3 regions of the Oliverpabstia sp. genome follow, and region 2 is predicted to be linked to each of the others. Evidence: riboswitches for the same ligand, from Rfam matches in the RefSeq annotation. Region 2 holds a riboswitch; each other region holds the start of a gene.
The links. Region 2 has a riboswitch for thiamine pyrophosphate ahead of thiS (sulfur carrier protein ThiS). Riboswitches for the same ligand answer to the same signal wherever they lie in the genome.
Positions count from the first base shown of each region.

Region 1: it holds a riboswitch for thiamine pyrophosphate, as region 2 does, so the genes downstream of both, thiD (bifunctional hydroxymethylpyrimidine kinase/phosphomethylpyrimidine kinase) here and thiS (sulfur carrier protein ThiS) in region 2, are expected to answer to the same signal.
Region 3: it holds a riboswitch for thiamine pyrophosphate, as region 2 does, so the genes downstream of both, thiC (phosphomethylpyrimidine synthase ThiC) here and thiS (sulfur carrier protein ThiS) in region 2, are expected to answer to the same signal.

Region 1 is NZ_JALFPR010000055.1:17,127-28,258, reverse strand. Features, by position in the region: gene purB (adenylosuccinate lyase) at 1-1,033, shown strand, start outside; gene MSA64_RS03535 (LacI family DNA-binding transcriptional regulator) at 1,148-2,197, opposite strand; gene MSA64_RS03530 (glycoside hydrolase family 32 protein) at 2,659-3,972, shown strand; gene MSA64_RS03525 (adenylosuccinate synthase) at 4,108-5,382, shown strand; TPP riboswitch at 5,438-5,546, shown strand; gene thiD (bifunctional hydroxymethylpyrimidine kinase/phosphomethylpyrimidine kinase) at 5,701-6,516, shown strand; gene cytX (putative hydroxymethylpyrimidine transporter CytX) at 6,509-7,684, shown strand; gene purF (amidophosphoribosyltransferase) at 7,877-9,268, opposite strand; gene MSA64_RS03505 (glutamine synthetase III family protein) at 9,282-11,132, opposite strand, start outside.
Region 2 is NZ_JALFPR010000021.1:957-12,088, reverse strand. Features, by position in the region: gene MSA64_RS01030 (glycoside hydrolase family 2 TIM barrel-domain containing protein) at 1-506, shown strand, start outside; gene MSA64_RS01025 (MATE family efflux transporter) at 648-2,006, shown strand; gene MSA64_RS01020 (M20/M25/M40 family metallo-hydrolase) at 2,033-3,073, shown strand; gene MSA64_RS01015 (DMT family transporter) at 3,082-3,942, shown strand; gene MSA64_RS01010 (LacI family DNA-binding transcriptional regulator) at 4,103-5,095, shown strand; TPP riboswitch at 5,179-5,286, shown strand; gene thiS (sulfur carrier protein ThiS) at 5,460-5,663, shown strand; gene thiF (sulfur carrier protein ThiS adenylyltransferase ThiF) at 5,666-6,313, shown strand; gene MSA64_RS00995 (thiazole synthase) at 6,433-7,206, shown strand; gene thiH (2-iminoacetate synthase ThiH) at 7,210-8,424, shown strand; gene MSA64_RS00985 (DUF3791 domain-containing protein) at 8,611-8,835, shown strand; partial or broken gene MSA64_RS00980 (DapH/DapD/GlmU-related protein) at 8,946-9,188, opposite strand; gene MSA64_RS00975 (MATE family efflux transporter) at 9,184-10,563, opposite strand; gene MSA64_RS00970 (Gfo/Idh/MocA family protein) at 10,667-11,132, shown strand, end outside.
Region 3 is NZ_JALFPR010000016.1:7,657-18,788, reverse strand. Features, by position in the region: gene MSA64_RS00695 (putative polysaccharide biosynthesis protein) at 1-140, opposite strand, end outside; gene MSA64_RS00690 (RrF2 family transcriptional regulator) at 287-751, shown strand; gene nifS (cysteine desulfurase NifS) at 766-1,950, shown strand; gene nifU (Fe-S cluster assembly scaffold protein NifU) at 1,992-2,432, shown strand; gene mnmA (tRNA 2-thiouridine(34) synthase MnmA) at 2,432-3,505, shown strand; gene MSA64_RS00670 (histidinol-phosphatase HisJ family protein) at 3,502-4,344, shown strand; gene gap (type I glyceraldehyde-3-phosphate dehydrogenase) at 4,460-5,479, shown strand; gene MSA64_RS00660 (phosphoglycerate kinase) at 5,587-6,780, shown strand; gene tpiA (triose-phosphate isomerase) at 6,824-7,573, shown strand; gene thiC (phosphomethylpyrimidine synthase ThiC) at 7,738-9,048, opposite strand; TPP riboswitch at 9,426-9,536, opposite strand; gene MSA64_RS00645 (homoserine dehydrogenase) at 9,732-11,018, shown strand.

The DNA.
Region 1 (11,132 bases), on a different contig from region 2:
GCTGGCAAAATTTGCAGAAAAATACAAAGATCTGCCGACACTGGCATTTACCCATTTCCAGCCGGCGCAGCCGACAACCGTAGGTAAACGTGCCACCCTGTGGATGCAGGAGTTTATGCTGGATCTGGAAGATCTGAATTATGTCTTAAGCACTATGAAACTGCTGGGTTCCAAGGGAACAACCGGAACACAGGCAAGTTTCCTGGAACTGTTCGACGGAGATCAGGAAACCATCGATAAGATCGATCCGATGATCGCTGAAAAGATGGGATTCAAACAGTGCTATCCGGTATCCGGCCAGACCTATTCCAGAAAAGTAGATACCAGAGTGGTCAATATTCTGGCAGGCATCGCAGCGAGCGCACATAAGTTTTCCAACGATATCCGTCTTCTGCAGCATCTGAAAGAAGTAGAAGAACCATTCGAGAAGAGCCAGATCGGATCTTCGGCCATGGCTTATAAGAGAAATCCGATGAGAAGTGAACGTATCGCTTCCCTGTCCCGTTTCGTGATGGTAGATGCGATGAACCCGGCAATTACTTCCGCTACCCAGTGGTTTGAGAGAACCCTGGATGATTCTGCCAACAAGAGACTGTCCGTTCCGGAAGGATTCCTGGCAATCGACGGTATCCTGGATCTGTGCCTGAATGTGGTAGACGGTCTGGTGGTATATCCGAAAGTTATCGAGAAGAGACTGCGTTCCGAACTGCCATTCATGGCTACGGAAAACATCATGATGGATGCTGTAAAAGCAGGCGGTGACCGTCAGGAACTGCATGAGAGAATCCGTGAACTGTCCATGGAAGCAGGAAAGACCGTCAAAGTAGAAGGAAAAGACAACAACCTTCTGGAACTGATCGCTGCTGACCCGGCATTCAACCTGACCCTGGAAGAATTGGAAAAAACCATGGATCCTGCAAAATACACAGGACGCGCTTCCGTACAGGTAGACGCCTTCCTGAAAAACGTCATCAACCCGATGCTGGAAGAGAATAAAGACCTGCTGGGTATGACTGCTGAGATCAATGTATAAAAGACTGGAAATAACAAAATATAAAGTATAAAAAACTCCCCCGATTGGAAAATACGATATCGTGTATTCCAATCGGGGGAGTTTTTAGTTATGTGGGAAGCGGGAAAAGGTAGTTTAATCGTCTTCTGCCAACAGATCCCTCTCCGTCGTCTCTCTGCGGATCAGCACCGGTGTGATCATCTTGTGTACCGGTTCGCTGACCGGTGTGTGTTTGCTGTTTTTATGTTCTTCAATCTGCTCCACCAGAAGTTTCACCGCTTCAGTAGCGAGCACATCGATTTGCTGAGCTACGGTGCTGATCGGGAAGATGGCGTTTCGGGAGGCGGGGGAGTCGTCGAAGCCGACAATCAGGTAGTCTTCCGGGAGTTTACCGTATTTTCGTACCAGCAGATTGACCAGGATGCTGGCGTGGGTATCGTTGGAGACGAAAATGCCCTTTTTCCTGCCGGGAGAGTCCGCCTCGATCTCGGAGAGAATCTCTTTCAGATGCTCCTGGGAAGCTGTCTGATCTTTCATCTCATGGAGAAAGACGCGGTGTGGAATCTGCTGTTCCCTGCAAAAATCTTCAAACCCTTCGATTCGACCGTATGCCGGGATACTTTTGGCGGTCGGATTGTTGATGTGGAAAAGCACTTCACAGTTGTGACGATAGAGCAGACTGGTCGCCTGGATCGCACCCATGTAGTTATCGGTGTTGATGCTGCTGATGTGAGCATCCTCCCGCTCGATCGCTACGATCGGGATATGCAGGTTGGCAAGTTCCATCGAAGGGATCGCATGGCTTAAAATGATCAGCCCCTCGATCTTGTAGGCGAGAAGTTCCTGAATATACTGCCGCTCGGTGTCAGCATCTCCGTTACTTAAAAACACCAGGAATTTATACCCAAACGTCTCATATGTGGAAAGAATCCGGTCAAGCATCTCGGAATAATAGTGAAGAAACAGGTTCGGGATGATCACACCGACGAATTCGGTCTGTCCGCTTGCCAGGATCCGCGCCACTTTATTTTCCTGATAATTCAGCTTTTCCAGTGCGTCTGCGATGATCTTCTGGTTCTTCTCGGTAAGGGAATCCGGGTTATTAAAATACCGGGAAATGGTTGTTTTGGAAAAATTCGTATATTTTGCAATGTCCGCGAAGGTTACATTCTGTTTTCGTGCCATAATCGTTGCCTCATGCATTCTTTTTATAGGAACAACGAGTCGAAGCCGTACAAACCTCCGACGATTGCCGGAAAAGATCTCAGGCATATCGTGCGCGTCAGACCCGTTGTAGTTGAATTGTTGTAACTATTCAGTAAGTAATATTCCGCGAGGTGTTTTGGCATGGATATGCCAAAATCCCGAGACATACGAGCAAAAATGCCAGCACCGAAGGTGATTTCAAATGCATTTTTGCTTGTAACTGTGAAGGTACTGAACAGTTACAAATCGTTTCAATTTCTTAATCCAGTATAGCAAAAAAATCTCAAAAAAACAAGGAAAGAGCGAGTAACCGGTAACACTATTCAAAAAAAACGGAAATGAAAAATCTGAGAAAATGTTGACGAAAATACAGGTGAATGATATGATAAAAGAAAAAGTAACCGGTTACTTTAAGCACCAAAAGAAAGGAAACGATAAGAATGAAAGATCTTGTACATGTAAAAGCTCCGGGAAACTGGATCAACGATCCGAACGGTTTTATCTATTACAAAGGCAAATATCACCTGTTTTTTCAGCATTTTCCGTATGCGCCGGAATGGGGAACCATGCACTGGGGACATACGGTCAGTGAGGATCTGGTGCACTGGGAGTATCAGGGAATCGCACTGTTTCCAACCAAAGAATATGATCAGAATGGTGTGTTTTCCGGTACTGCACTGGAAGAAGATGGTAAGCTGAAGATTTATTACAGCGCGGTAAAATATCTGAAACCAGACCCGGAAGATATTCACCGGGTACTGGACGATGCCATTCAGACGAGCCAGGCAATGATCGTATCGGAAGACGGGTTCCATTTTAATAACTGGGATAAAAAGAAGGTGCTGCCGACTGTTCATGATGAAGAGGTCGGAGAGCCGAAGATGAGAGATCCGAAGGTGTGGAAAGACGGAGACAGCTATTATATGATGATGGGAAGCTCGTATCATGACGCTGGTAGAGTTCTCTTTTATACGAGTAAAGACGGAGAAAACTGGACTTACGCAAATCAGTGCCGGCCAGAATCATACGGATGGACGATCGAGTGTCCGGATCTGTTTTCTCAGAATGATCAGTGGATTTTCATCGGCTGTCCGATGCGTCTGACACCGGGGGAAAAGAAATATCCGGACCAGGCTGTGTGGGCGCTGGCGGAATTTGATCCGAAGACCTGTGAACTGAAGCTGTCGGATACTCACAGTTATGTGGATTACGGTCTGGATCTGTATGCACCGCAGACGACACTGGATGCGGAGGGAAGAAGAGTGATGATCTCATGGATGCGTATGCCGATGGCAGTGACAGACAGTACGGATCGCCCGGCATGGAACGGTATGATGAGCAGTGCTCGCGTGGTGGAAGAAAAAGAGGGACATCTGTATTTCCACATGCATCCACAGGTGGACGCATACCTCAGCGCGGAAACTACAGCCGAAGAGGCAGCAGAGAGTGGAAAAGTCTTCCGGATCCGGACGGATCTTTCTGAGGGAGAAACCTTAAATATTGGTGGGTATGTGATCAGCCGCAGCGAAGGAAAGATCGTTGGCGACCGGTCAGCTGTTCTTGAAGGATGTGACGAAGTGCGAACTGTAGGTGCGACTCCGGTGATCGAGGGTGCGGCACAGCTGGATATTCTGGTGAACGATCATCTGATTGAAATCTTTGTCAACGACGGTCAGTATGTGCTCAGCCATGTGGTTTACGGAAAATCTAAAAAGATTTCCGGAAAATATGAAAAAGTTCTGGTGGGAAAATAAGAAAGATGGTATACTTATTAAGGAAATTTATAATTGACTTTAATTTATAAGTAATAATAAGTTTTACTAATAAGAAAAGTGTTGTATAATCATTTTTGTAAAGGAAATGATGATAACCCGTCAGGAGGTAACCAAATGATTAAAGCTGTTGTTGGAGCAAACTGGGGAGATGAAGGAAAAGGTAAGATTACCGATATGCTGGCTAAAGAAGCGGACATTATCGTTCGTTTCCAGGGTGGAGCCAATGCCGGACATACCATCGTAAATGATTACGGCAAGTTCGCACTGCATACTCTGCCGTCAGGTGTATTTTATAATCATACCACAAGCGTGATCGGAAACGGTGTTGCACTGAATGTACCACTGGTTTTCAAAGAGATCCAGGATATCGTATCCAAAGGGGTACCGACACCGAAGATCCTGATTTCCGACCGTGCACAGATGGTAATGTCTTATCACATTCTGTTTGATCAGTACGAAGAAGAACGTCTGGGTGGCAAATCCTTCGGATCCACAAAATCAGGTATCGCTCCTTTTTATTCTGATAAATTTGCAAAGATCGGTTTTCAGGTCAGCGAGTTGTTTGACGAGGAAGCGCTGAAAGAAAAAGTAGCAGGCATCTGCGAGAAAAAGAACGTTATGCTGGAGCATCTGTATCACAAACCGCTTCTGAAACCGGAAGAGATTTTTGAAGAGCTGATGAGCTACAAGAAGATGCTGGAGCCATATGTATGCGACGTATCTTTGTTCCTGTGGAACGCACTGAAAGAAGGAAAAGAGATCCTGTTAGAGGGTCAGCTGGGATCCTTAAAAGACCCGGATCACGGTATTTACCCAATGGTAACTTCTTCCTCCACACTGGCAGGATACGGTGCAGTAGGAGCAGGTGTACCGCCATATGAGATCAAGAAAATCATCACCGTATGTAAAGCATACTCCAGCGCAGTAGGAGCAGGTGCATTCGTATCCGAGATCTTCGGAGACGAGGCAGATGAGCTGAGACGCAGAGGCGGAGACGGCGGCGAGTTCGGTGCAACAACCGGAAGACCGAGACGTATGGGATGGTTCGATGCAGTGGCTTCCAAATACGGATGCCGTATGCAGGGAACTACCGATGTAGCGTTCACCGTACTGGATGTTCTGGGATATCTGGATGAGATTCCGGTATGTGTAGGATACGACATCGACGGCGAAGTAACTACAGACTTCCCGACCACCACACTGCTGGAAAAGGCAAAGCCGGTGTATGAAACTCTGCCGGGATGGAAATGCGATATCCGCGGTATCAAGAAATACGAAGATCTGCCGGAAAACTGCAGAAAATACATCGAATTCGTAGAAGAGAAGATTGGTTTCCCGATCACCATGATTTCCAATGGCCCGGGAAGAGATGATATCATCTACAGATAAGAAATGCTATACCGGGATTGCTTTTTTGTTTTGCAATTTTGCAATTCTCAAAAACGAATAGAAAACGGGGAGCTTGCATAAGCAGGCTGAGAGGAGACTGGCAGCGTTTCGACCCATAACCTGATTTGGATAATGCCAACGTAGGGATGATTTACAGAGAAAAACAGGCACACCATCCTTTTGGTGTGTCTGTTTTGGCTTGCGTTGCATATCAATAATTGATCCGGTGGATCAATTTTGATACGCGGCGGATTGGGGGCACCACCTTTCGTCGCTATAAAAAAGTAATGGTGAATTCATATGCAAAGGAGAAAAAATATGAGAACAGCATTAACAATCGCTGGCAGTGATTCCAGCGGAGGCGCCGGCATCCAGGCAGATATCAAGACGATGATGGCCAATGGCGTATATGCCATGAGTGCCATCACGGCTCTGACAGCCCAGAATACAACCGGCGTAACAGCAATTATGGAGGCAACTGAGGAATTTTTAGGAGAGGAACTGGACAATATTTTCACAGATATCTTTCCGGATGCAGTGAAGATCGGAATGGTTTCGTCCTCCGGTCTGATCATAAAGATTGCAGAAAAACTGAAAGAGTATGATGCAAAAAATATCGTGGTTGATCCGGTTATGGTGGCTACCAGCGGAGCCAGACTGATCAGTGAAGACGCGGTAAGCACCTTAAAAGAATATCTGTTTCCGCTGGCACAGATCCTGACACCGAATATCCCGGAGGCAGAAGTACTTTCCGGTATGACTATCACTTCTGAAGCGGAGATGATGGAGGCGGCTAAAGTGATCGGTGATCAGTACGGATGTGCGGTTCTGTTAAAAGGCGGTCATAAGGTGAATGATGCCAATGACTTGCTTTATCATGAAGGAACCTGCCAATGGTTTTACGGAAAACGAATCGATAACCCGAATACTCATGGAACCGGCTGTACGCTTTCCAGCGCGATCGCTTCCAACCTGGCAAAGGGATTTCCTATGGATGTGTCTGTAGAGCGCGCAAAGGCCTATATTTCCGGTGCTCTGGCAGCTATGCTGGATCTCGGCAAGGGCAGCGGTCCGATGAACCACGGATTTGCCATTACCGGAGAATATGCAAAGGAGGTACAGGATCATGAGTGAAAAACGGACTTCTTTGTTTGAAAACGGACTGATATGGTTCGGTGCGGGAGTATCTATCGCAGAGATCCTGACCGGAACGTATCTGGCGTCTCTGGGGATGAAAAAAGGTCTGGCAGCTATTTTGTTGGGACATCTGATCGGCTGCGTCCTTTTATTTTTAGCAGGTGTGATCGGCGGTAAAGTGCGAAAAAGTGCAATGGAAACCGTAAAAATCAGCTTTGGACAGAAAGGCAGTCTGTTATTTGCCCTGTTAAATGTGATCCAGCTGGTGGGCTGGACGGCCATCATGATCTATGACGGTGCACTGGCAGCCAATCAGGCAGTCGGTGTGGGTAACTGGGTCTGGTGTCTGGTGATCGGTGGACTGATCATCCTGTGGCTTGTGATCGGTATCACAAATCTTGGAAAATTAAATACAGTTGCGATGGCGGCGTTGTTTATTCTGACACTGATCCTCTGTAAAGTTATTTTCTTTGGAGATTACCATGCAGCGAGCGTGGCAGCGGACGGACTGACCTTTGGAGCAGCAGTGGAACTGGCGGTTGCAATGCCGTTATCCTGGCTGCCGCTGATCAGTGATTACACAAGAGAAGCAAAAGAGCCGGTCAAAGCGACCGCAGTGAGTGCTGTTGTATATGGAGTGATCAGCTGTTGGATGTATCTGATCGGTATGGGGGCTGCCATCTATACCGGCGAGAGTGATATCGCGCAGATCATGGTGAAGGCGGGACTTGGTATCGTGGGTCTTCTGATCATCATTTTCTCCACCGTTACCACGACTTTCCTGGATGCGTATTCCGCAGGAATCTCCAGTGAGACTCTGAGCCATAAATTGAACGGAAAATATATTGCCATTGGTGTGACGATTGTGGGCGCGCTGGCAGCTATTGTGTATCCGATGGATAATATCACGGATTTCTTATACCTGATCGGTTCGGTATTTGCTCCGATGATCGCGATCCAGATCGGGGATTTCTTCCTATTAAAAGAAGATCACAGTGAAAAAGAAATCCAGATCTCCAATATGATCCTGTGGGTGATCGGATTTGTTTTGTACCGGATGTTGATGAAGGTAGATCTGCCGGTGGGAAACACACTGCCGGATATGGTGATCACGATGGTACTTTGTCTGATCTGGGGAAAAGTGGCTGGAAAGAAAAATAAGTAAAAAAAGTATTATAAATGAAATGTTCAGAAAGAGGTGTCGACAGAAGAAGCTGCTGACACTTCTTTTCTTTATGCGAACAGTATGTCAAAGTGTGAAACAAAGGGAAAAGGCGCATACCTTTGGAGAGAGGTATACGCCTTGCGTAAGAAAAATGTGATGTATGTAATCGGAGAAGTGATACTTCTTCCGCGATTACTGTTTTGGAATATCCATCGGATAGTGATTGTCAAAGCAGGCTCTGCACAGTGGCAGGTCACCGACCATCGACTGGAGATCTTCGATCTTCATATATCCTAAGGAATCAGCTCCAATTAACTGTCGGATCTCTTCCGTTGAATGGGAAGAGGCGATCAACAGCTGATTGGACGGTACATCGGTACCGAAATAACATGGGTACAGGAAAGGCGGTGAGCTGACGCGCACATGCACTTCTTTTGCACCGGCATGTTTCAGAAGGTGGATCAGATTGGCGATCGTAGTTCCACGCACGATGGAGTCATCGACCAGCACAATATTTTTTCCTTTGACAGCGGATTCCAGGACGCTTAATTTCAGACGTACACTGGATTCCCGTTCCTTCTGAGTAGGCTTGATAAAGGTACGGCCTACATAGCTGTTTTTATAGAATGCCAGTCCAAAAGGAATTCCGGATTCCGCCGCGAATCCCTGTGCGGCAGTAATTCCTGAGTCAGGAACACCGACGACCAGGTCAGCATCTGCGGGATAGGCTTTGGCAAGCGCTGCACCGGCACGAAGTCGGGACTCATATACGGAGATGCCGTCCAGTTTGCTGTCCAGACGGGCAAAGTAAATGTATTCAAAAATGCAATGAGCCTGCCGGGACTGACATAAGGTAAGGTTAGAGGTGATACCTTCCCGGGTGATCGTTACGATCTCACCAGGTTTGATATCACGGAGGAACTGTGCACCGATTGCAGTCAGTGCACAACTTTCAGAGGCGATGATATAAGAATCATCTCTCTTACCAAGACAAAGAGGTTTCAGTCCAAGGGGATCACGGACACCGATCAGCTTGCGGGGGCTTGCGATGACCAGACCGTAAGCACCTTTGATCTTTTCGGCGGTCTTCATGATCGCTTCTTCGACCGATTTGGTACGGACTCTTTCTCTGGCAATATAATAAGCAATAACCTCTGAATCAGTTGTTGTATGGAAAATGGCTCCGTTTTGCGCAAGTTCATTGCGAAGCTCTTCGGTATTTACCAGATTGCCGTTATGAGCGAGAGCCAGAGTTCCCTTAATATAATTCAGAACCAGGGGCTGAGCGTTACTCAATGTAGCCGCCCCTGTTGTGGAATAACGGACATGCCCGATACCGAGATTTCCTTTCATATTTGAAAGAACATCTTCTTTAAAAACTTCACTGACAAGTCCCATCCCTCTTTGTACATTCATATTTCCCTTGGGACCGCTGGTGTCAAACACAGCGATTCCGCAGGATTCCTGTCCACGGTGCTGCAGGGAAGAGAGCCCGTAATAGATGGAAGAGGCTGCATCTTCCCCGTGGGGATTATAAATACCGAATACACCGCAGGCTTCTTTAATCCGTTCATCCTGACACATAGATTCCACCTCACTACAGGGAGAACAAAAGCTGATCGTAAGTAGGATAGCTCAGGATAGAATCTGGAATTAAAGCTTCAATATCACTGGCAATGGTACGGATGTCTTCCATTTTTGCCAGTACCTGATCATGGAATGCTTCTGCACATTTCTGGGTATCTTCCAGAGCGAAAGAAGTATCAATCAGGGTTTTCAGTTCTGTTACCTCTGCAGTCAGAGTAGTGTAAGCAGTGGACAGTTTTTCAACCAGTGCTTCTTCCGAAGCAGTATCAGCGGCAGCCATAAAGGATTTCTTTGCTGCTGCGTTTTTGGAAACCTCAGCGGCATAGGTGCTGACAGCCGGCAGAAAATCTTTGGTGATCATCTCTGCAAGAGTACGAGCCTCGATACCGATGGTTTTTACATAGTTTTCCAGTTTGATCTCATAACGGGAAGCCAGTTCTTCTTTTGTAAATACATGATGTTTGGTGAACAGTTCCACGTTTTTATCTGCTAACAGCTGTGGCAGGCAGTCCGGAGTAGACGGCAGATTATATAATCCGCGTTTTTCTGCTTCAGCAACCCACTCATCGGTATAACCGTTGCCGTTGAAGATAACTTTTTTATGTTTGCGGATGGCACGTTTGATCAGTTCATGTACGGCCTGTTCCATATCTTCCGGTTTGGTTCCTTCCAGTTCGGTATAAAACTGAGACAGAGCTTCTGCAACAGCAGTGTTCAGTACCACATTCGGGTTTGCAACAGATGCTGCAGAACCAAGCATACGGAATTCAAATTTATTACCTGTGAAGGCGAATGGTGAAGTACGGTTACGGTCTGTGGTATCTTTTACAAAGTGCGGAAGTACATGAGCACCGATATCCAGCTGTACTTTTTTCTGTTTTCCGAAGAAAGTATCATTTTCGATGGATTCCAGAACTGCAGTCAGTTCATCACCAAGGAAGATGGATACGATAGCCGGCGGAGCTTCGTTACCGCCCAGACGGTGATCGTTGCCGGCGCTGGTTGCAGATACACGCATCAGATCTGCATATTCATCTACGGCTTTGATGACAGCCATCAGAAATACCAGGAACTGGATATTCTGTGCCGGTGTGCTTCCCGGATTTAACAGGTTTACCCCATCGTTGGTTATCAGAGACCAGTTGTTATGTTTACCGCTTCCGTTGATGCCCTCGAATGGTTTTTCATGTAACAGGCATACCAGACCATGTTTGTCAGCCACTTTTTTCATGATTTCCATGGTCAGCTGGTTGTGGTCAACGGCTACGTTTGCGGTATCGAAGATCGGAGCCAGCTCATGCTGTGCAGGAGCAACTTCGTTATGTTTTGTTTTTGCCGGGATACCAAGTTTCCACAACTCTACATCCAGATCATGCATATAAGCAGCAACCTTTGGTTTCAGTGAACCAAAGTAATGATCTTCCATTTCCTGTCCTTTTGGAGCAGGTGCACCAAACAGAGTACGTCCGCAGAATACCAGGTCTTTTCTCTTCTTATACAGGTCTTTGTCTACCAGGAAGTATTCCTGTTCCGGTCCGATGGTTGTGGATACGCTGGTAACAGTTTCATTTCCCAGGAGTTTCAGCATCTTTACTGCTTCTGTGTTCAGTGTCTCCATGGAACGGAGCAGAGGGGTTTTCTTATCCAGTGCCTCACCGCTGTAAGAACAGAAAGCCGTCGGAATATATAAAGTACCATCTTTAATGAAAGCCGGTGATGTAGGATCCCATGCTGTATAACCTCTTGCCTCGAAAGTAGCACGAAGTCCGCCTGACGGGAAACTGGATGCATCCGGTTCACCTTTTACCAGTTCTTTTCCGGAAAAGTCCATGATAACTTCGCCGTCACCAACCGGTGTGAT
Region 2 (11,132 bases):
AGAGTTTTCCGCGGATCGGTATGCGGTTTGTGCTGGATAAAGCCTGTGAACAGGCAGTCTGGTACGGAAGAGGACCTCTGGAAACATATCCGGACTGTAAAGAAGGCAACGCGATAGGCTGCTGGGAGAAGAACGTGGAAGATTTCTATTTCCCTTATGTACTGCCTCAGGAGACAGGTAATCATGAGGATACTCGCTGGGCTGCGTTTGTGACAGAGGCGGGTAATGGAATCTGTATCGCATCGGATAAAGAATTCTCTTTTGGAGCATTACATTATACACAGGAAAACCTGACACAGGCGACACATACAAATGAACTTCACAGAACGGAAAATATCCAATTATCTGTTGATTATGCACAGCATGGTCTGGGAAGTGCAAGCTGGGGTGCCGAGTGTCTGGAAAAAGATAAACTGTATCCGGAACCGTTTACATTTACCTGGAAGATTTTCGGAACCGGGAAGGAATCGCTGGCAGAGCGGGCCGAGCAATACAGAAGAAAGTAAGAAAGGAAGGGAAAAGATGGAAGGAGGAAATGAAAGCCAAATTCGGCAAATAGAAGCATAGTCATATTTATAAACAAAGCATAATAAAACGGGTGTCTGAAGTATATTCAAACACCCGTTTTAAAAAGGATGGAGGTTTCTGTGTACGGAAAAAAAGTTATAAAACGAGATATTTATCAAATCATTATTCCGATGATACTGGAAAACATACTTCAGATTTCGGCAAACCTGGTAATCACGGCAATGGTTGGACGGTTGCTTGCAAATGACATTTCCGCACAGGGGATCTGTATTCGGATTACGGATACATTATGGTGTTTTTATAAGGGAGTGGCAATTGGGGCTACGGTTTTGATCGCCCGGGCATACGGTGCGGGCAGACATCAGGATTGCAGGAAGATTGCGGAGCAGACCATTCTTACGGAAATGATTATTGTGTTTATTTTTCAGGTGGTGTTATACTTTAAGGCACCGCTTTTTCTTGGATTTTTTTCAAAGGATCCCCAGATCCTCTCTCTGGCAGAGGGGTATATGAAGACTATTATATTCGAATTCCCGTTTGTGGTGATCACGACGGTGGTTACAGCCTCTTTCCAGGGATACGGCAATACAAAGATTCCTATGTATATTGCGGTTCTTATGAATGTGGTCAATATTGTCTGTGGTTACTGTTTTATCTTTGGTGCCTTCGGTATTCCGGGCATGGGAATAAAAGGTGCGGCTACCGCTCTTTTGACGGCACAGGCAGTTGGTGCAGGTACAGGACTGTACCTTTTATATAAAAAGAAGGGTGGACTGTTTCGAAAAGTACCATCTGAGCATAGATTTTTCAGTTTTGATAAAAAATGTATCTACGAAATCTATACTACAGGAATTCCGGCAGCATTGGAAACCGTATTCTGGCAGGTTTCTGCTATCATTTTGAGTAAAGTGATACTATTTTACGGAAACCAGGCATTTGCCGCATATCAGCTGGGTATACAGGCAGAGGAAATTACGGAGATGCCGGCCATTGGTTTTAGTACGGCATCCACTACACTGGCAGCCAGAGCAATTGGTATGCAGGATGAGGAACTGCGAAAAGTTTACTTTAAAGAACAACTGAAAGTGGGAGTATTTATCAGCTCGATAACTTCGGTGCTGCTGATTTTCCTTCCGCGGTTCTTTATGACTCTGATGACGGACAAACCTGAATTACAGGCCATAGGTGTTGTATATGTGTTTGTTATGGGATTTATTCAGATACCTCAGAATTTGTCCAGGATCTACAATGGAACCATCAGAGCTATGGGGTATAAGAATGCTCCTATGCTGGTGGCGGGATTTGGCATATGGATCGTAAGGATTCCTCTGTGTATGCTGGCTGCTTATGTGTTAAGGCTGCCTTTGACAATAATCTGGATTATTATTGCGATGGATCAGGTGTCCAGATTCCTGCTCAGTGTAGGATTGTATTATCGGATCAACAAAAAGCGTGAGCAGACGATGAACGCGGTATAGAACGGAAAAAAGGAGTAAGAATACATATGAACAGAGAATTTTTATATGAATTACTGGAAACAGCATCAGTTTCCGGCTTTGAGGAAGAGATTCAGAGAAAAGTTATAAAGTATGCAAGAGGATTTGCGGATGAGATCTACACGGATGAAATTGCCGATGTGGTAAGTATTGTAAATCCGGATGCAGAGATCAAGGTTATGCTGTCGGCACATATGGATGAGATTGGTCTCATGGTATCGCATATTACGGAGAAAGGAATGCTCCACGTATCCAAGGCGGGTAGTATTTATCCGGGAACTTATCTTGGACAGAAAGTCAGAATCATGCATGAGGGAAATGTGGTTTACGGCGCAGTCCGAAACCATGGCTCTCTGAATAAGAAAGAGTTGGAAATTACAGATATCATCATCGATATCGGTGCTGTTTCAAGGGAAGATGCCATGGCTCATGTGGCCTGTGGTGATCCGGTGAGCTTTGACACGGATTACAGAGAACTTTTAAATGACAGACTTTGTGCAAGAGGCCTTGATGACCGTCTGGGAGGATATATTATCCTGGAGGCTGCGAAAAAGGCCAAGGAAAGAGGGTGCACATGTGGAATTTATGCGGCAACTACTGTAGGGGAAGAACTGACAAAGCACGGAGCTGCCTGGTGTGCATCCCGAATCGCTCCGACTCTGGCTATTGTGCTTGATGTTACATATACCAGCGATTATGAGGGAACAAGAACCATCGAAAACGGAGAAATCCTTCTGGGAGGCGGACCTGTTTTCCTCCATAATTCTTTCAGTCATAAAATGGTGGTGGAGCGACTCGAAAAAGCTGCCCGGAATGTACATATAAAATATCAGTGGGAGAACGGATGTGGAAGAACCTGTACGGACGCAGATGCTATTCATATGGCAGGCAGGGGGATACCTACAACAGTTATGTCCATACCTCTTCGCTATATGCATAATCCGGCAGAAGTGTGCAGTATGGAGGATGTGCAGGGATGTATTGACGTGCTTGCGGAATTTTTATGTGGAATCGGGTCTGATATTTGTCTGAAACCTCTGGAAGGATAAGGTGATTTATGAAAAAATATATGGCGATTGCCGGATTGGTATTAGTTACTGTTATCTGGGGAGGTGGATTTGTGGCCAGTGACATGGCTCTTGACAGTCTGTCGCCTTTTCAGATCATGACCATTCGTTTTCTGTTGGCTTCCGTGCTTATGGGTGGGATAAGTATCCGGAATCTTAAAGGAATAAAAAAAGAGGAAGTAACTGCAGGAGTTTTTATGGGCGCAGCTCTTTTTATTGGGTTTTCTCTTCAGATCATAGGACTGCAATATACGACTCCGTCAAAGAATGCGTTCCTCACAGCCACAAATGTGGTGATTGTTCCTTTTATTGCTTTTCTGATCTGCCGGAAAAAAGTAGGATTCAGAGGTATAATAGGAGCAGTGCTGGCGATAGCAGGGGTGGGGCTTCTGTCCCTGGATAAAGATCTGTCCCTGGGACTGGGTGACGGACTGACACTTATATGTGCAGTGGGCTTTGCTTTTCAGATTTTTCTGACAAGCATCTTTGTGAAGAAGTACAGGGCATCTGTGTTGAACTTTATTCAGATGTGTACGGCAGGTATTTTATCATTGATATTCATGATTGCCTCCGGGCAGGTGTATTTTCAGGTTACTGCAAAAGGATGGTGGAGTGTTCTCTATCTCGGCATTATCAGCACAACGGTCTGCTATCTTCTTCAGACAGCATGCCAGAAGTATGTGGATGAGACAAAGGCGGCAATTATTCTGTCTATGGAGTCTGTCTTCGGAACCTTGTTCTCGGTCATGATTCTTCATGAAAGTATCACATTGCGCATGATATTGGGATGTATCATTATTCTGGCGGCGGTTATTCTGGCGAATTCAGCCACGGAGGAGACAACGGCATAAGGGCAGCGTCGTGTAACTGTTCAGTACCTTCACAGTTACAGCGTCGTAACAATTCGTTGCGTGGTTGGGGGCAATATGGTAAGATAAACCATGAAATGCACTGACATAGCTGATGCGATTCGAAAAATATTGAAAAGTATCATGCAGAGAGGGATTTAAGATGGCTACAATAAAAGATATCGCAGAGCGTACCGGTTTTTCCGCAGCGACAGTCTCCAGAGTTTTGAACCATGATGAGACGTTGAATGTGCAGGATGAGACCAGAATGAAAATATTTGATGCTGCCAGGGAACTTCAGTATCAGGCAAGGGAAAGAAAAAGCAGGAAGCGACACCTGATGGTTGGGGTTTATTATTCCTATTCCAGAGAGGAGGAGCTGAGAGATACTTATTATCTGACAGTCCGTCTGGCGGTAGAAAAAAAACTAGAGGCAGAGAATATGGAACGCTGTCAGATCCAGAATCTGGAGGAGCTGAAGAATCTTGGAGGACTCGATGGCCTTTTGTGCCTTGGAACGTTCAGCAAGAGTATGGTAAGGCAGATAGAAGCCTTCAAAAAGCCTACAGTATTTCTGGATGCTATGCCAAAAGGAGATCAGTTTGATTGCGTAGTCAACGATCTGGACAGTTCTGTGGAAGCGGTGATGGATTATCTGACAGGACTGGGACATAAAAAGATAGCATTTATTGGCGGCTATGAAGTCGACAAGGATGGCGAGGAAGTGCATGATGAACGAATGGTAACTTACAAAAAATATATGGAGCGAATCGGTGAATTCTCTCCGGCACTTGTGCGGGTGGGAAGCTTCACGCCGGAGGACGGTTATGTGCTGTGCAGGGAAATCCTGGAAGGGAAGGAGAAACCTACAGCGATATTTGCAAACAACGACTCTCTGGCAGTGGGCTGTTATCGGGCAGTCAGTGAAAAGGGACTCCGGATTCCGGAGGATGTGAGTATTGTGGGATATAATGATATAGCGGTGGCAAACTATCTGGTTCCGCCGCTGACTACAGTGCGCCTGCATATGGAATTATTGGGTGAGGAGGCGGTTCGCCTTCTTCGTGAACGCATCACATCCTCCAGGGAGATAGGGTTAAAAGTGATCGTACCTGCGAAGCTTATTGTACGTGGCAGCGCAGATAGGGTAAAATAAAAAGCGAAGAGATGTATTAATTAAAAAAGACAAAAAATATATTTGACAGAACAGAAAAAAATAATTATACTTGGGTTGTCAAATAAATAGAACCGGGGAGCTTATGTGATAGGCTGAGAGGAAGTTGAAAACTTCGACCCGTATACCTGATTTGGATAATGCCAACGTAGGAACGTTATGTAAGAGAGTCTGTAACTGTGAAGGTACAGAAAAATTACGACAGATTTAACGGGAGATACTTTGGTATCTCCTTTTTTACGCGAATCCGGGTATAAAAGAATGAGATTGAGCGAGAGTTCATGAAGGGGCGCACCACCGAGGGTACGTTTCTTTGTGGACTCTTTTTTAGCTTCAAGGAGGTGAGATGCAGGTGATCAAAGTAAACGGAAAAGAAATCGAACTGGAGAAGGCAACTTCTGTAGAAGTGTATCTTGAAAGTGCAGGATACCAGATGAAGCGGATTGCAGTAGAACTGAATGGCGAGATCCTTCCCAAAAACGAGTATGCGGACAGGATGTTAGAAGACGGAGACTGCATGGAGGTGGTGACATTTGTAGGAGGAGGCTGAAAATGGAGACAACGAAGGTTTTGACAAAAGAGGAAATACAGGCTGCACTTGAAGAACGTCATTCACCGGAAAAGCAAAAGAAACTGTCCGAAGGCCGGGTGACGATCGCAGGTCTCGGAGGTCTGGGATCCAACGTGGCATATGCACTTGCGCGTATCGGCGTGGGTCATCTTCATCTTATTGATTTTGACGTGGTGGATATTACGAATCTGAACCGGCAGCAGTATTTTACAGAACATATCGGTATGTATAAAACAGATGCTTTAAAGTCTCTGCTTCAAAAGATTAATCCGTATATCGATATTCAGACGGATTGCATCAAAGTGACAGAAGAGAATCTGATTTCACTTTTTGAGAATGCAGGAATTATATGTGAAGCATTTGACAATCCGGAGGCAAAAGCCATGCTTGTAAATGGAATTTTGGAGCATTTTCCGGAGAAAAAACTGGTGTCCGCATCCGGAATGGCCGGGTATGGAAGCAGCAATACAATTCGTACCCGGCGATTGATGAAAAACTTCTATCTTTGCGGGGATCAGGTTACGGAACCGACTTATGGACATGGATTGATGGCTCCGAGGGTTGCGATCTGCGCAGCCCATGAAGCCAATATGATCACCCGTTTGCTGCTTGGAGAAGAAGAAATATAGCAGCTATTCAGCAGACATTGTGAAAACAGTGAACCATTACGAAGTATAAAGAATACAGGTAACTATTCAGCAGATATTAAGTAGACAATGAACAGTTACGAAGAAGGAGAAATAAACCTATGAGTACAAAAGATACATGGAGCCTTGGAGGACATGAATTCACATCAAGATTTATCTTAGGATCAGGAAAATTTTCTTTGGATCTTGTGAAAGCCTGCATTGAAAAAGCAGACGCACAGATCATCACACTGGCACTTCGCCGTGCAAACGAAGGGGGGCTTGCCAATATTTTGGATTACATTCCGGAGAATGTAACCCTGCTTCCGAATACATCCGGAGCGAGAAATGCCCAGGAGGCAGTGCGAATCGCCAGATTATCAAGAGAAGTGGGATGTGGGGATTTTGTAAAGATCGAAGTTGTACACGATTCCAAATATTTATTACCGGATAACTATGAGACGATCAAAGCAACAGAAATCCTTGCAAAGGAAGGATTTGTAGTTATGCCTTATATGTATCCGGACCTGAATGCGGCAAGGGCTCTGAAAGATGCCGGAGCAGCCTGCATCATGCCACTGGGAGCACCCATCGGATCAAACAAAGGTCTGGCGACAAAGGAGTTTATCCAGATCCTAATCGATGAGATGGATCTGCCGATCATCGTTGACGCAGGAATCGGCCGCCCGTCTCAGGCATGTGAGGCTATGGAAATGGGAGCGGCTGCCGTTATGGCAAATACAGCAATCGCGACAGCCGGAGACGTGCCGGTTATGGCAGAGGCATTTAAAAAGGCAATCGAAGCAGGACGAAGCGCCTACCTTTCCGGTCTGGGAAGACAGATCGAAAGAGGAGCAAGTGCATCATCACCGCTGACCGGATTTTTGGAGGACTAGACCATGGAAAATCAGCATATCAATGAAAGTATCTTAAGCGAAGAGATTCTGGAAGATCAGAAGAAAAACAGAATCGATCATATGAAATATATGCCGGGTATGGAAGATATCGGGTCTGAGATCCTGGATCAGGTCGTAGATGCCATGCATGCGTATGATTATGACAAATACACAGCGGCTGATGTAAAACAGGCCATCGTACACAGTTCCAGAACACCGGAAGATTTTGCGGCGCTTTTATCACCGGCAGCACTGCCTTTCATCGAAGAGATTGCCCAGGCAGCGCAGATTGAGACAAGAAAACATTTTGGAAACAGCGTCTATATGTTCACACCGATCTATATTGCGAATTATTGTGAAAATTATTGCATTTACTGTGGATTCAACTGTCATAATAAGATCAAACGTGCCCAGTTAAATGAAAGCGAGATTGAAAAAGAAATGCAGGCGATCGCTGAGACAGGCTTGCAGGAGATTCTGATCCTGACCGGAGAAAGCAGAAACAAATCCACAGTGGAATATATCGGAAATGCCTGCAAGATCGCAAGAAAATATTTCAAAGTGATCGGACTTGAAATCTATCCGGTGAACTCGGATGAGTATGCGTATCTGCATGCATGTGGCGCTGATTATGTAACTGTCTTCCAGGAGACCTATAATTCCGATAAATATGAAACACTTCATCTGGCAGGCCACAAACGTATCTATCCGTATCGTGTCAACGCCCAGGAGCGTGCCATAAGAGGAGGAATGCGCGGAGTAGGATTTGGTGCACTGCTGGGTCTGGATGATTTCAGAAAGGATGCATTTGCGACCGGATACCATGCATATCTTCTGCAGAGAAAATATCCGCATGCAGAAATCGCATTTTCCTGTCCGCGTCTGCGCCCGATCATCAATAACGATCGCATCAATCCTATGGATGTTCACGAGAAACAGCTTTTGCAGGTTGTGTGCGCATATCGGTTATTCATGCCATTTGCAAGTATCACAGTGTCAACGAGAGAGTGCGCGCGGGTACGTGACAACCTTGTAGGTATCGCGGCAACCAAAATCTCCGCCGGAGTCAGCACCGGAATCGGAAGCCATGTGGATGACATCGAGGATAAGGGCGACGACCAGTTCGAGATCTCAGATGGAAGAAATGTAGAAGAAGTCTATAATGCACTGCTTTCTAACAATTTGCAGCCGGTGATGAGTGATTATATTTATGTGTAGGGAATGATCAGGGAACAGTAACAAGGTAATGAACAGTAATCATTTCCGCGTTGCCCTGGTATATAATAAATTCATGGATAAAACAGAAGTTATTAACCGTCTGCGGTATGAAAAGCCGAATATGCAGATGTGTTTCCGCACAGAGAAAGCATTGTCTCTGTTACATTTCGAAGGGAGTGAAATGTTATGACAGCCAATCCGATTTTGCTTCGGAAAAAATATAGTCGTGTCATAGAGTGTTTTGCCAGACAGCAGGAAATTTCATTGGACGCTGCATTGGATTTCTTTTACCATTCCCAGGTATATCAGCTGATTCGAGATGGTGTTTCAGATATGCACTGTATGAGCGATGCGTATCTTGCGGAAGAATTAAAACAGGAATATGCTGAATTAGGATGCAGTGACAGATAGTATGATAGCATGTGTGTAAATAAACCTGTATTATTCACGAAAAAAGCTGTGGATAATACAGGTTTATCATTATAAATTTGTAATAGCGGCCTGTTTTACATCAGGAAATTTTACCGATTCGCACGAATTACCCTACAGGGATTACCAGCTGCGATCACATTGCCGGGAATATCTTTAGTTACAATACTGCCGGATCCGATTACAACATTATCTCTGATCGTAATGCCCGGTAAAATAATAGCACCGCCACCAATCCATACATTGTTCCCAATGATAACCGGTGCTGTTTGCGTTTTACAAAATTCGAATGAGCCATCTTCTTTTGGCTCACCAAAACGAGTTATTGCATCAGTCGATTGCCGTCAGCTTATGGATCCATTTGTAGCTTTTGAAGCGCAGGAATATAGGCAGACATTTAAAGATCTGATCGGATTGCACGGCGATCACTACAAGTTCTACCGGCAGCTTCCAGTAGAATGCAGCCAGGAAGGACAATGGCATTACAATGCACCAGACGGAAATCAGGTTCAGATACATCGAAAATTTGGTATCTCCGCCACCCTGGATGATACCGACTCCGACCGGCATCTGATACGACATTCCAACCATGATCACACTCATAATAATCATGAAGTGGTCTGCATATAAAGTAGCCTGAGGGGTCAATCGGTACATGGATAACAGTGGACTTCGAAGTAAGAATAATACAGTTCCAAGCAAGAGCCCGATAGCCAGATAGAGTACGGAAAGGGTACGCCCGTTGCAGCGTACTTTTTCTTCGTCATTGCTTCCGATATCTTTTCCGATCACGACAGCAGAAGCACCGGCTATCGCAATGACGATTACCTTCAGATACTGAAAAAAGGTGCTTGATACGGAATTGGCTGCAATCGCATCCGCAGAAAGATGCCCCAATATCGCTGTCTGCATAGGAAGGGAAACTGCCCACAACAAACCGGAAGTCAGGATGGGAATACACACTTTAAAAAAGGTTTTCCAGACAGTACCACTGCCTTTTCCGATAATACCATCCCGGAATTTTTCATCAAACAATTTGACTTTTGTATCTTTTTTCCATACATAGAAAAGAACGATTCCCAGTTCCAGTATGCGTGCTGCAAAAGTTCCGATGGCAGCACCTTGGATTCCCATTTCCGGTGCACCGAATCTTCCGAAAATCAGGATATAATTGATTCCGCCGTTCACCAACAGGGATATGACGGATATAAGGAATGCGATTTTTACGGTCTCCACGCTGCGGAGCATGGCCAGTAAAAGGTTGCTGATCATGAAAAATAAAAAAGTCCATTGTATGATATGAAGGTAAATAGTACCTTCTCTTATGATATCCGGTGAGGTCGTAAAAAGACCAATCAGTGTATTCGGAATACGAATACATAAAGTGATAATTCCGGCAGCAATTGCCAGGCTGAATAACAGTGCGGCTTTTGTTACCTTCCGGATAGGTTTTGTCTGATGGCTTCCCCAGTATTGGGAACTGATTGCAATTAATGCATTGCCGATCGCCAGTGCAATCTGATTTACGATAAAATAAATCTGGTTTACCGTCGCAGCGCCGGAAAGTGCATTCTGGCTATAACTTCCCAGCATGATATTGTCCAGCATATTCACGCTGTAGGCCACCAGGTTTTGCAGCGCGATTACTGTCATTAATTTGAAAAAGGAACGGTAAAAAGAAGGATCTTTCGTAAAAAATGTTTTTTTCATGTCGTTGATTTATCTGTAAACTGTAAAAGTATAGAACAGTTACACTACTCCTTTGATTGGCTGATGCGCCGTTAATATATTTATTATATAAAGTCAATAGAGGATTCGTCAATCAGTAGATTTTGCAAATGAGTTCAAAAAAGATCCGGATATCGATGTGGTTCTGATCGCTACTCCGAATGACTGCCACAAACCTATCGCCATCCGTGCCATGCATGCAGGGAAGAATGTAATATCGGAAAAACCGGTGACATTATCTTCTGCTGATCTGCTGGAAATGGAAAATGCAGCCAAAGAGACAGGAAAATTACTTACTGTACACCAGAACAGACGGTGGGATGATGATTTCCTGATCATCAAAAAGCTGGTAGAGGAGCAGAAACTGGGACATGTCTTCCGGATCGAGAGCCGTGTCCATGGTTCAAGAGGTATCCCGGGCGACTGGAGAAAAGAAAAGGTCCATGGTGGCGGAATGGTCCTGGACTGGGGCGTACATCTGCTGGATCAGATCTTATATATGTACGGTGACAGAAAGATCGAGACCGTATACGCATCACTTACCAATGTCA
Region 3 (11,132 bases), on a different contig from region 2:
TGGTAGATTCCCAGACCCTGTGCACCAATGGTGCGGGATAGGAATATCCTATAAAAGAAGCCAATCAGGCGGCTCAAGATACCCGCACAGGTGAGGATGGCAGTACCGGTGAGGACAGGATGCTTCGCAGAAGAAAACATAACAAGCTCCGGGGCTTTTTTTAAAATATATGAGGCTGCCAGCCTTGACAGAACCGGGGAGTCGTGTTATATTGACAAAGGGTCATATCCCAGTAGATTACTAGGGAATCTGAAAGACCAAAGGAAACTTCCGGAAGGGAGGCAACATGAAATTATCAACGAAGGGCAGATACGGTCTCCGAGCGATGATCGATCTGGCTGTATATAGTGAAAAAGAACCGGTGTCTATACAGAGTATAGCGGATCGGCAGAACATCTCCGAGCGTTATCTTGAACAGCTGATGGCCAGTTTGAAAAAGGAAGGACTGGTGAAAAGCATCCGGGGAGCCAACGGAGGGTACCAGCTGGCAAGACCGGCAATCGGTATCTCGGTTGGAGATATTCTTCGTGCACTGGAAGGAGATCTGCGGGCAGTAACCTGTCCGGCAAACGGCGAAGAAGGAAACGGTGGCTGCGAAAATGCAGATCTGTGTGTGACGCGATATGTATGGCAGCGCATCAACGAAGGAATTACTCATGCAGTGGATACCATGTATCTCAACCAGTTGGTGGAAGAGAGTAAAAAACTGAAAGAAAAAGGACAGGTACAGCCTGCAGGCTGTCAGGGATAGGAGGCAAAATCATCATGAAGAAAATTATTTATCTGGATAATGCGGCAACCACAAAAGTTGCACCGGAAGTAGTAGAGGCGATGCTCCCGTATTTTACGGAGTACTATGGCAATCCGTCCAGCGTATATGAACTGGCAGGAATCAGCAAAAAAGCCGTAACAGAAGGAAGAGAAAAAGTAGCATCTGTCATCGGAGCAAATCCGAACGACATCTACTTTACCGCAGGTGGTTCCGAGTCTGATAACTGGGCACTGAAAGCTACTTATGAAGCATATAAATCAAAAGGAAACCACATCATCACCACAAAGATCGAGCATCATGCGATCCTGCATACCTGCGAATGGCTGGAAAAACAGGGCGCAAAGATCACTTACATCGATGTAGATGAAAATGGTGTTGTAGATCTGGATCAGTTGCAGAAGGCTATCACACCGGAGACCATCCTGATTTCTGTAATGGCAGCAAACAATGAAATCGGCACTCTGCAGCCAATCAAAGAGATCGGTGCTATTGCAAAAGAACATGGTATTTTATTCCATACAGATGCCGTACAGGCATTTGGTCAGATTCCGATCAATGTAGATGAGTGCAATATTGATATGTTAAGCTCCAGCGGACATAAGATCAACGGACCAAAAGGTATCGGATGTCTGTATATCCGCAAAGGACTGAAACTGCGTTCCTTTGTTCACGGTGGTGCTCAGGAGAGAAAAAGAAGAGCCGGAACAGAAAATGTACCGGGTATCGTAGGATACGGTGTGGCAGCAGAACGTGCACTTCGTACCATGGAAGAACGTACCGCAAAAGAAATCGAAGTAAGAGATTACATGATCAAAAAGATCCAGGAAGAGATCCCGTACTGCAAACTGAACGGACATCCAACACTGCGTCTGCCGAACAATGTAAACTTCAGTTTCCAGTTTATCGAGGGAGAATCTCTGCTGATCATGCTGGATATGGCAGGTATCTGTGCATCCAGTGGTTCCGCCTGTACTTCCGGATCTCTGGATCCTTCTCATGTACTGCTGGCCATTGGGCTGCCTCACGAGATCGCACATGGATCTCTGCGTCTGACGCTGAGTGAGGAAACCACAAAAGAAGATGCAGATTTTGTGGTTGAGCAGATCAAAGGTATCGTAGCGCGTCTGAGAAGCATGTCTCCGCTGTACGAAGACTTTATGAAAAAACAGAATAAATAATAAAAAAGATTAACATACGAATATACGGAGGAAATATAGATATGTATAGTGAAAAAGTAATGGATCATTTTCAGCATCCGAGAAATGTAGGGGAAATCGAAAACGCCAGCGGTGTAGGTACCGTAGGTAATGCAAAATGTGGAGATATCATGAGAATGTATCTGGATATCGATGACAACGGTATCATTCAGGATTGCAAATTCAAAACATTCGGTTGTGGTGCAGCTGTTGCAACCAGCAGTATGGCCACTGAACTGGTAAAAGGAAAAACTATTCAGGAAGCACTGGAAGTAACTAATAAAGCTGTTATGGAAGCACTGGACGGACTGCCGCCTGTAAAGGTACACTGTTCCCTGCTGGCTGAGGAAGCCATCCACGCAGCATTGTGGGATTATGCGGAGAAACATCACATCAAGATCGAAGGCTTAAGCAAACCGAAGTCCGATATCAGTGAAGGGGAGACCGAAGAGGAAGAATATTAATGAAAAAAAAGGTAGTTGTAGGGCTGTCCGGAGGAGTTGACTCCTCTGTGGCAGCCTGGCTGTTAAAAGAACAGGGTTACGATGTGATCGGAGTAACCATGCAGATTTGGCAGGACGAGCCGGAGCTGATCCAGGAAGAAAACGGGGGATGCTGCGGCCTTTCTGCCGTTGACGATGCCAGAAGAGTGGCGCAGATCCTTGATATTCCATATTATGTTATGAATTTCAAAAAAGAATTCAAGGCAAATGTCATGGACTATTTTGTGGATGAGTATCTGCACGGCCGCACACCGAATCCGTGTATCGCCTGCAACCGCTATGTAAAATGGGAGTCCCTGCTGCAAAGAAGTCTTGCCATCGGTGCGGACTATATTGCCACCGGACATTATGCAAGAATCGAGCAGCTGCCAAACGGCAGATATGCGATCCGCAATTCTGTGACTGCGGCAAAAGATCAGACCTATGCATTGTACAATCTGACACAGGAACAGTTAAAGCGGACACTGATGCCGGTAGGTGAGTACTCCAAAGACCAGATCCGTGTCATGGCAGAAAAGATCGGACTTCCGACCGCACACAAAAAAGATTCTCAGGAGATCTGCTTTGTGGATGATAACGATTATGCAGGATTTATCGACGGGTACGGTCAGGGAAAAGTGCCGGAAGGTAATTTTGTGGACAAAGACGGTAAAGTTCTCGGACGTCACAAAGGAATCACCCGTTATACGATCGGACAGAGAAAAGGACTGAATATCGCGCTTGGAAAACCGGTATTTGTACAGAAGATATGCCCGGAAACCAATGAAGTGGTTCTTGGAAGTAACGAAGATCTGTTTACGACCACTGTGCGGGCGAACCGCCTGAATTTTATGGCAGTGGAAGACATTCCGGAAGAGATCGGAGCTCTCGGAAAGATTCGTTATAATCACAGAGGGGATACCTGCAAAGTAAAACGAATCGGTGAAGATTTACTGGAATGCCACTTTGATACTCCGGTCAGGGCAGTGACACCGGGACAGGCACTGGTACTGTACCAGGGAGAGTATGTGCTGGGAGGGGGAACCATTGTATGACGAGCCGGAAAGAAACCATTCCATATGAAGGAAGAATAACTGCAGACTGTCATATCCACACGGAATTTTCGTCGGACAGCGAGACAAAAATCACAGATCAGGTAGAACGTGCCATCGCACTGGGACTGGATCATATCTGTTTTACAGATCATATGGATATGGATTATCCGGAGGGAGAATTCGAACTGGATACGGATGCCTATGTAAAACGGGTACTGGAGCTACAGGAAGAATACAAAGACCGGATCCGCATCTGCCTTGGTGTGGAACTGGGCATGCAGGAGCATCTGAAAGACCGCCAGCAGGCCTATATTGAAAAATATCCTTTTGATTTCGTCATTGGTTCCATGCATCTGATCCACGGAGAAGATCCTTATTTTGGAAAAATATATGAAGAAATGGGGGATGAAGAGGCGTATCGTGAATACTTCCGGGCAACTCTGGAAAACTTAAAAAGAGCACCGAAAATCCATACACTGGGACATCTGGACTATGCGGTGCGCTACGGGAAAGAGAAAGACAGATATTATTCCTATGAGAGATTTTCACAGGAAATCGATGCAATCCTGCAGTATCTGATCAGTCATCAGATTGCACTGGAAGTAAATACAGCAGGTCTTCGAATGCTTGGCTTTACCAATCCCCACCCGGATGTGATCCGCAGATACCGGGAAATGGGCGGAGAACTGATTACAGTCGGTTCCGACGGTCATGTGCCGGAGTATCTGGGCTATGGATTTGACCGACTTCCGGAATTACTGTCTGACTGTGGATTCGATTCTTATACAGTGTTCAGAAAGGGGAAACCGGAATTCAGAAAAGTTTTGGTGAAAATTTGAAAATATGCTTGAATTTTTCAGGCAAATTAGGTAGAATAATTACAGGTTGATGTTTCTTTAACAATCTTATAGAAACCTCACAAATTTTATTTACTTTTTAGGAGGAATGAAAATCATGGCAGTAAAAGTAGCAATTAATGGTTTTGGACGTATCGGTCGTCTGGCATTCAGACAGATGTTTGGAGCAGAGGGATTTGAAATCGTTGCAATCAACGACCTGACTTCCCCAAAAATGTTAGCACACTTACTGAAATATGATTCCACACAGGGAAAATATGCTCTGGCTGACACTGTAAAAGCTGGTGAAGATTCTATCACTGTTGATGGAAAAGAAATCAAAATCTACGCAAAAGCTAATGCAGCTGAACTTCCTTGGGGAGAAATCGGTGTAGATGTAGTTCTGGAGTGTACTGGATTCTATACATCCAAAGACAAAGCTCAGGCTCATATCGATGCTGGTGCTAAACATGTTATCATTTCCGCTCCGGCTGGAAACGATCTGAAAACAATCGTTTACAACGTAAACCATGAAACTCTGACAGCAGATGATCATATCATCTCTGCAGCTTCCTGTACAACAAACTGCCTGGCTCCTATGGCAAAAGCTCTGAATGACCTGGCACCGATCAAATCCGGTATCATGTGCACAATTCACGCTTACACAGGAGATCAGATGACTCTGGACGGACCGCAGAGAAAAGGCGATCTGAGAAGATCCCGTGCAGCTGCAGTTAACATCGTTCCAAACAGCACAGGTGCTGCAAAAGCTATCGGTCTGGTTATCCCGGAACTGAACGGCAAACTGATCGGTTCTGCACAGCGTGTTCCAACTCCTACAGGATCCACAACTATCCTGACAGCAGTTGTTGAAGGTAACGTAACAGTTGATCAGATCAACGCAGCTATGAAAGCAGCTTCTAACGAGTCCTTCGGATACAACGAAGACGAAATCGTATCCAGCGATATCGTTGGTATGAGATTCGGTTCTCTGTTTGATTCTACTCAGACAATGGTACTGCCACTGGAAAATGGTACAACAGAAGTACAGGTTGTTTCATGGTATGACAATGAGAATTCTTACACAAGCCAGATGGTAAGAACAATCAAACACTTCGGAAAACTGCTGAATGCATAATCCATAGGCTCATTGGGGGTCCGGTCTCTTTGGACCGGACTCCTTTTTTATACAGCTGCGGCTGTAATTGCACAGATGTGCGAATAATAAAAAGGAGGCATATGCCAATGCTTAATAAAAAATCTGTTGATAATATCAACGTAAAAGGCAAAAGAGTTCTGGTTCGTTGCGACTTCAACGTACCTCTGCAGGATGGAAAGATCACAGACGAGAACCGTCTGGTAGCAGCACTTCCTACTATCAAAAAACTGATTGCTGATGGTGGAAAAGTAATTCTGTGTTCTCATCTTGGCAAACCGAAGGGAGAGCCGAAACCAGAATTATCTCTGGCACCGGTTGCAGTAAGACTGAGCGAACTGCTGGGACAGGAAGTAAAATTTGCAGCTGATCCGGAAGTTGTCGGACCAAACGCAAAAGCAGCTGTAGAAGCTATGAAAGACGGCGAAGTAATCCTTCTGGAGAACACCCGTTATCGTGCAGAAGAAACCAAAAATGGAGACGAATTCTCCAAAGAACTGGCTTCCCTGTGTGATGTTTTCGTAAACGATGCATTCGGAACCGCTCACAGAGCTCACTGCTCTAACGTAGGTGTTACAAAATATGTAGATACTGCTGTTGTTGGATATCTGATGCAGAAAGAGATCGATTTCCTTGGTAATGCAGTAAACAACCCGGAAAGACCATTCGTTGCTATCCTGGGTGGAGCAAAAGTTTCCAGCAAGATTTCCGTAATCAACAACCTGCTGGATAAAGTAGATACTCTGATCATCGGCGGTGGTATGGCTTATACTTTCGCAAAAGCAGAAGGTGGTAACATCGGTGTATCCCTGTGTGAAGATGACTATCTGCAGTATGCTCTGGATATGAAGAAAAAAGCAGCAGAAAAAGGTGTAAAACTGCTTTTGCCTGTAGATAACAGAATCGGTGATGAATTCTCTAACGACTGCAACATGAAAGTTGTTCCATGTGGACAGATTCCGGATGGCTGGGAAGGTCTGGATATCGGACCGGAAACAGAAAAACTGTTTGCAGACGCTGTAAAAGATGCTAAGACTGTAGTATGGAACGGACCGATGGGATGCTTCGAAATGCCGAACTTCGCACACGGTACCGCAGCAGTAGCAAAAGCTCTGGCTGAGACAGACGCTACAACCATCATCGGTGGTGGTGATTCCGCAGCAGCTGTTAATATCCTGGGATTTGGTGACAAGATGACTCACATCTCTACCGGTGGTGGAGCTTCCCTGGAATTCCTGGAAGGAAAAGAACTGCCAGGTGTTGCAGCAGCAAACGATAAATAAGAATCAGATTCTGGAAAGGATACAAGAAAAGAGGAAACGTAACATGGCTAGAAAAAAAATTATTGCCGGTAACTGGAAAATGAACATGACTCCAAGTGAGGCTGTAAAACTGGTTGAAACTCTGAAACCACTGGTAAAGAATGACGAAGTAGACGTAGTATTCTGTGTACCTGCTATCGACATCGTTCCTGTAGTAGAAGCTGCAAAAGGAACTAACATCCAGGTTGGTGCTGAGAATATGTACTTCGAAGAAAAAGGTGCTTACACCGGAGAAATCTCCCCGAACATGCTGGTAGATGCAGGCGTAAAATACGTTGTTCTGGGACATTCCGAGAGAAGAGGATACTTCGGAGAAACAGATGAAGATATCAACAAAAAAATGCACAAAGCATTCGAACATGGACTGACACCTATCATGTGCTGTGGTGAGTCTCTGGAACAGAGAGAGCAGGGTGTAACCATGGACTTCATCCGTCAGCAGGTTAAGATTGGCTTCCAGGGTCTGACAGCAGATCAGGCAAAGAAAGCCGTTATCGCTTACGAACCAATCTGGGCAATCGGAACCGGAAAAACAGCTACTACTGAGCAGGCTCAGGAAGTATGCGGTAAGATTCGTGAGTGCATCGCTGAAGTATACGATGATGCTACAGCAGCAGAGATCCGTATCCAGTACGGTGGATCCGTAAACTCCAAAACAGCAGCAGACCTGTTTGCTCAGGCAGACATCGATGGCGGACTGGTTGGAGGCGCTTCCCTCAAAGAAGAATTCGGACAGATCGTAAACTACAAATAAATCCTTACATTTGTAAAAAGTAAATAAAGAAACGTGTCAAAACGCCACGAAACGCAAGAAGATCTGGTGGTATTCAGCAGATTCGATGCGCTTCGTGGCGTTTTATAATTTCATCATAATTACTTTTAAATGAAAAATACAAGATCATTTAAAAAGTGATAATTTTACAAAATATCAATATACTCTCCAGCGAGGGCTTTGTTCATGCTTCTGACAGCACAGAATTTGCCGCACATGCTGCAGGTATCGCTGTGGTCATCTTCCGGCATTCTGCTGGCGCGGATGGATTTGGCAGTTTCCGGATCTAAAGCACAGGCATACTGGGCATCCCAGTCGAGCACACGACGTGCATCTGCCATTTTATCATCTATATCACGGGCGCCGGGGATTCCTTTGGCAATATCAGCTGCATGAGCTGCGATTTTGGAGGCAATGATTCCTTGCTTGGTATCTTCTACATTTGGAAGAGCCAGATGTTCGGCTGGTGTTACATAACAAAGGAATGCAGCACCGTTCATGGCAGCAACGGCGCCACCGATGGCTGCGGTGATATGGTCATATCCGGGAGCAATATCGGTGACAAGTGGTCCGAGTACATAGAAAGGAGCTCCCATACAGATGCTCTGCTGGACTTTCATATTGGCAGCTACCTGATCCAGAGGAACATGTCCGGGACCTTCCACCATAACCTGTACATTGTGATCCCATGCACGTTTTGTCAGTTCTCCGAGACGAACCAGTTCTTCAATCTGGCATACATCGGTTGCATCTGCCAGACATCCCGGCCGGCAGGCATCACCTAAAGAAATGGTCACATCATATTCCTCGCAGATATCAAGAATTTCATCATAATACTCATAGAATGGATTTTCCTCACCGGTCATGCTCATCCAGGCAAAAACCAGACTTCCTCCACGGCTGACGATATTCATTTTTCGTTTGTGCTTTTTGATCTGCTCGATGGTTTTTCGTGTGATTCCGCAGTGGAGAGTGACAAAGTCCACACCGTCCTCCGCATGCATCCGGATCACATCTATAAAGTCTTTTGCGGTCAGAGTTGCAAGATCACGCTGATAATGAATGACGCTGTCATAGACAGGAACCGTACCGATCATAACCGGACATTCACTTGTCAGTTTACGGCGGAAAGGCTGGGTATTTCCATGGCTGGAAAGATCCATGATGGCTTCAGCACCGAGTTCCACAGCGCTCATTACTTTCTTCATTTCGATATCATAGTCTTTACAGTCACGGGAAACACCGAGATTGACATTGATTTTTGTGCGGAGCATACTTCCCACACCTTCCGCACTTAAACAGGTGTGATTTTTATTGGCGCAGATCGCTACTTTACCTTCGGCAACAAGTGTCATCAGTTTACTGACATCCATATGCTCCTTTTTGGCTACAAGGCTGATTTCGGGTGTAATGATTCCCTTGCGTGCCGCATCCATCTGAGTGGTGTAATTTCTCATGTTGTTTTGCCTCCATTCTTTTCACATACATAATAAAAAAGTATCTGTTTTTGACGTCAGCAAAACACAGACGTATCCATGCAGGACAAAAATCCATACGTCCGGACAATATATAGGAGCAGTTGCTGACGCCTGAATCAGAAAGCAGGTTCCGGGTTTCTGATGTTGAACAAAATCATAAGATTTTGTCTTTTTTACAGCGGTACAAGGTGGTGTCCCCGATGTATCGCTTTTGACAGACGGATATATTGCGAGAAGGAACAGTTCGGCGGCTTCTTGTGGAGGACTTTTTACTATGCAGTAAAAAGGACCCTTACCTGAGTAAGGATCCTGTGATCTGTATGACGAAAAAAGGAAACAGTGTGTATGTATACTTCTTTTGTCCGGTATATTTTTCCTACGTTGGCATTATCCAAATCAGGTTTTCGGGTCGAAACGGAATCACGTCTCCTCTCAGCCGGCTTTCACCAGCTCCCCGTCAGCAATATAAAGGTTGTCTTGGTGTTATTATGTATCAGAACAGGTGAAAATGCAAGAGAAAATTCAGAAACAGTAGTGTCTGGCAGGAAAATTCGGAGAAATTTCAGTGTGGCAGACACTTCGCACTTCACAAGTTCACTTTAGTGTGGTAAAATGGGCGAAAAGTGATGTTGCCCTCTGTGGCGGAAAAGGAGAAAAAGGATATGGCAGAAAGAGTCATTAAAGCAGCTTTGCTTGGTTTTGGCACCGTAGGTGGTGGTGTATATAAAGTGTTAAAAATGCAGCAGGAAGAGATGGTTTCAAAGCTGGGAGCCAGAGTGGAACTGAAGAAGATACTGGTTCGGAATATAGAGAAAGCGGCTCAGAAGACAGACGATCCGTCACTGCTTACGAATAACTGGAAAGAGATTGTAGACGATCCGGAGATTGAGATTGTAATCGAGCTGATCGGAGGCATCGAACCGGCGAGAACTTATATTCTGGAAGCGCTGGAGGCAGGAAAGAATGTCGTGACGGCAAATAAGGATCTGATCGCAGCGGACGGTCACATTCTGTTAGATACCGCTGCAAAGAACAAAAAAGATTTTCTCCATGAAGCAGCAGTGGCCGGCGGAATCCCGATCATCCGCCCGATCAAACAGTGTCTGGCAGGCAATCATATTTCCGAAGTTATGGGTATCGTGAACGGTACGACTAACTTTATCCTGACCAAGATGAGCCAGAACGGTATGGAGTTTGCCGATGCTCTGAAACTGGCGCAGGATCTCGGCTATGCGGAAAGTGATCCGACAGCGGACGTGGAAGGTCTGGATGCAGGAAGAAAAGTGGCGATTCTTGCCAGTGCAGCTTTCAATTCCAGAGTGACTTTTGATGATGTATATACCGAAGGAATCACCAAAATCACGGCAACGGATATCGAATATGCCAACGAGATGGGATGCGTGATCAAACTTCTTGGCGTGGCTAGAAACACACCGGAAGGAATCGAGGCGAGAGTCCATCCGATGCTGATCGATGTGAATCATCCGCTGGCATCGGTTAATGACGCCTACAATGCCGTATTTGTACAGGGAGATGCGGTGCAGGACGCGATGTTCTACGGCCGTGGCGCAGGAGAACTGCCTACAGCGAGTGCGGTAGTCGGTGATGTCTTTGATATTGTAAGAAATATTCTGCATGACTGCTGTGGAAGAATCGGATGTACCTGTTATAAGAACCTTCCGATCAAACATATGAACGAGATCAGCAGCAAATTCTTCATCCGTATGTTCGTGGAAGACCGTCCGGGTGTCCTGGCAAATATCGCCAGCGTGTTCGGCAACAGTGGTGTGAGTCTGGCACAGGTTATCCAGAGAAGAAAGAAAGACCAGTATGCAGAGATCGTTGTGATCACAGATGAAGTGAAAGAAAAGAATCTGAAAGATGCACTGGCAGTGGCAAAAGGAATGTCTACCGTGAAAGAAATTTCCGGTATGATCCGTGTGGCATAAATAACTTGCAAGTCCTCTCATATAAAGTTATAATGTAACTATTCGTTCAATAGTGACGAAAATGTTACAAAAACAGGAAGAAATATCAGGCAAAATGCCGATAAATACTGACTG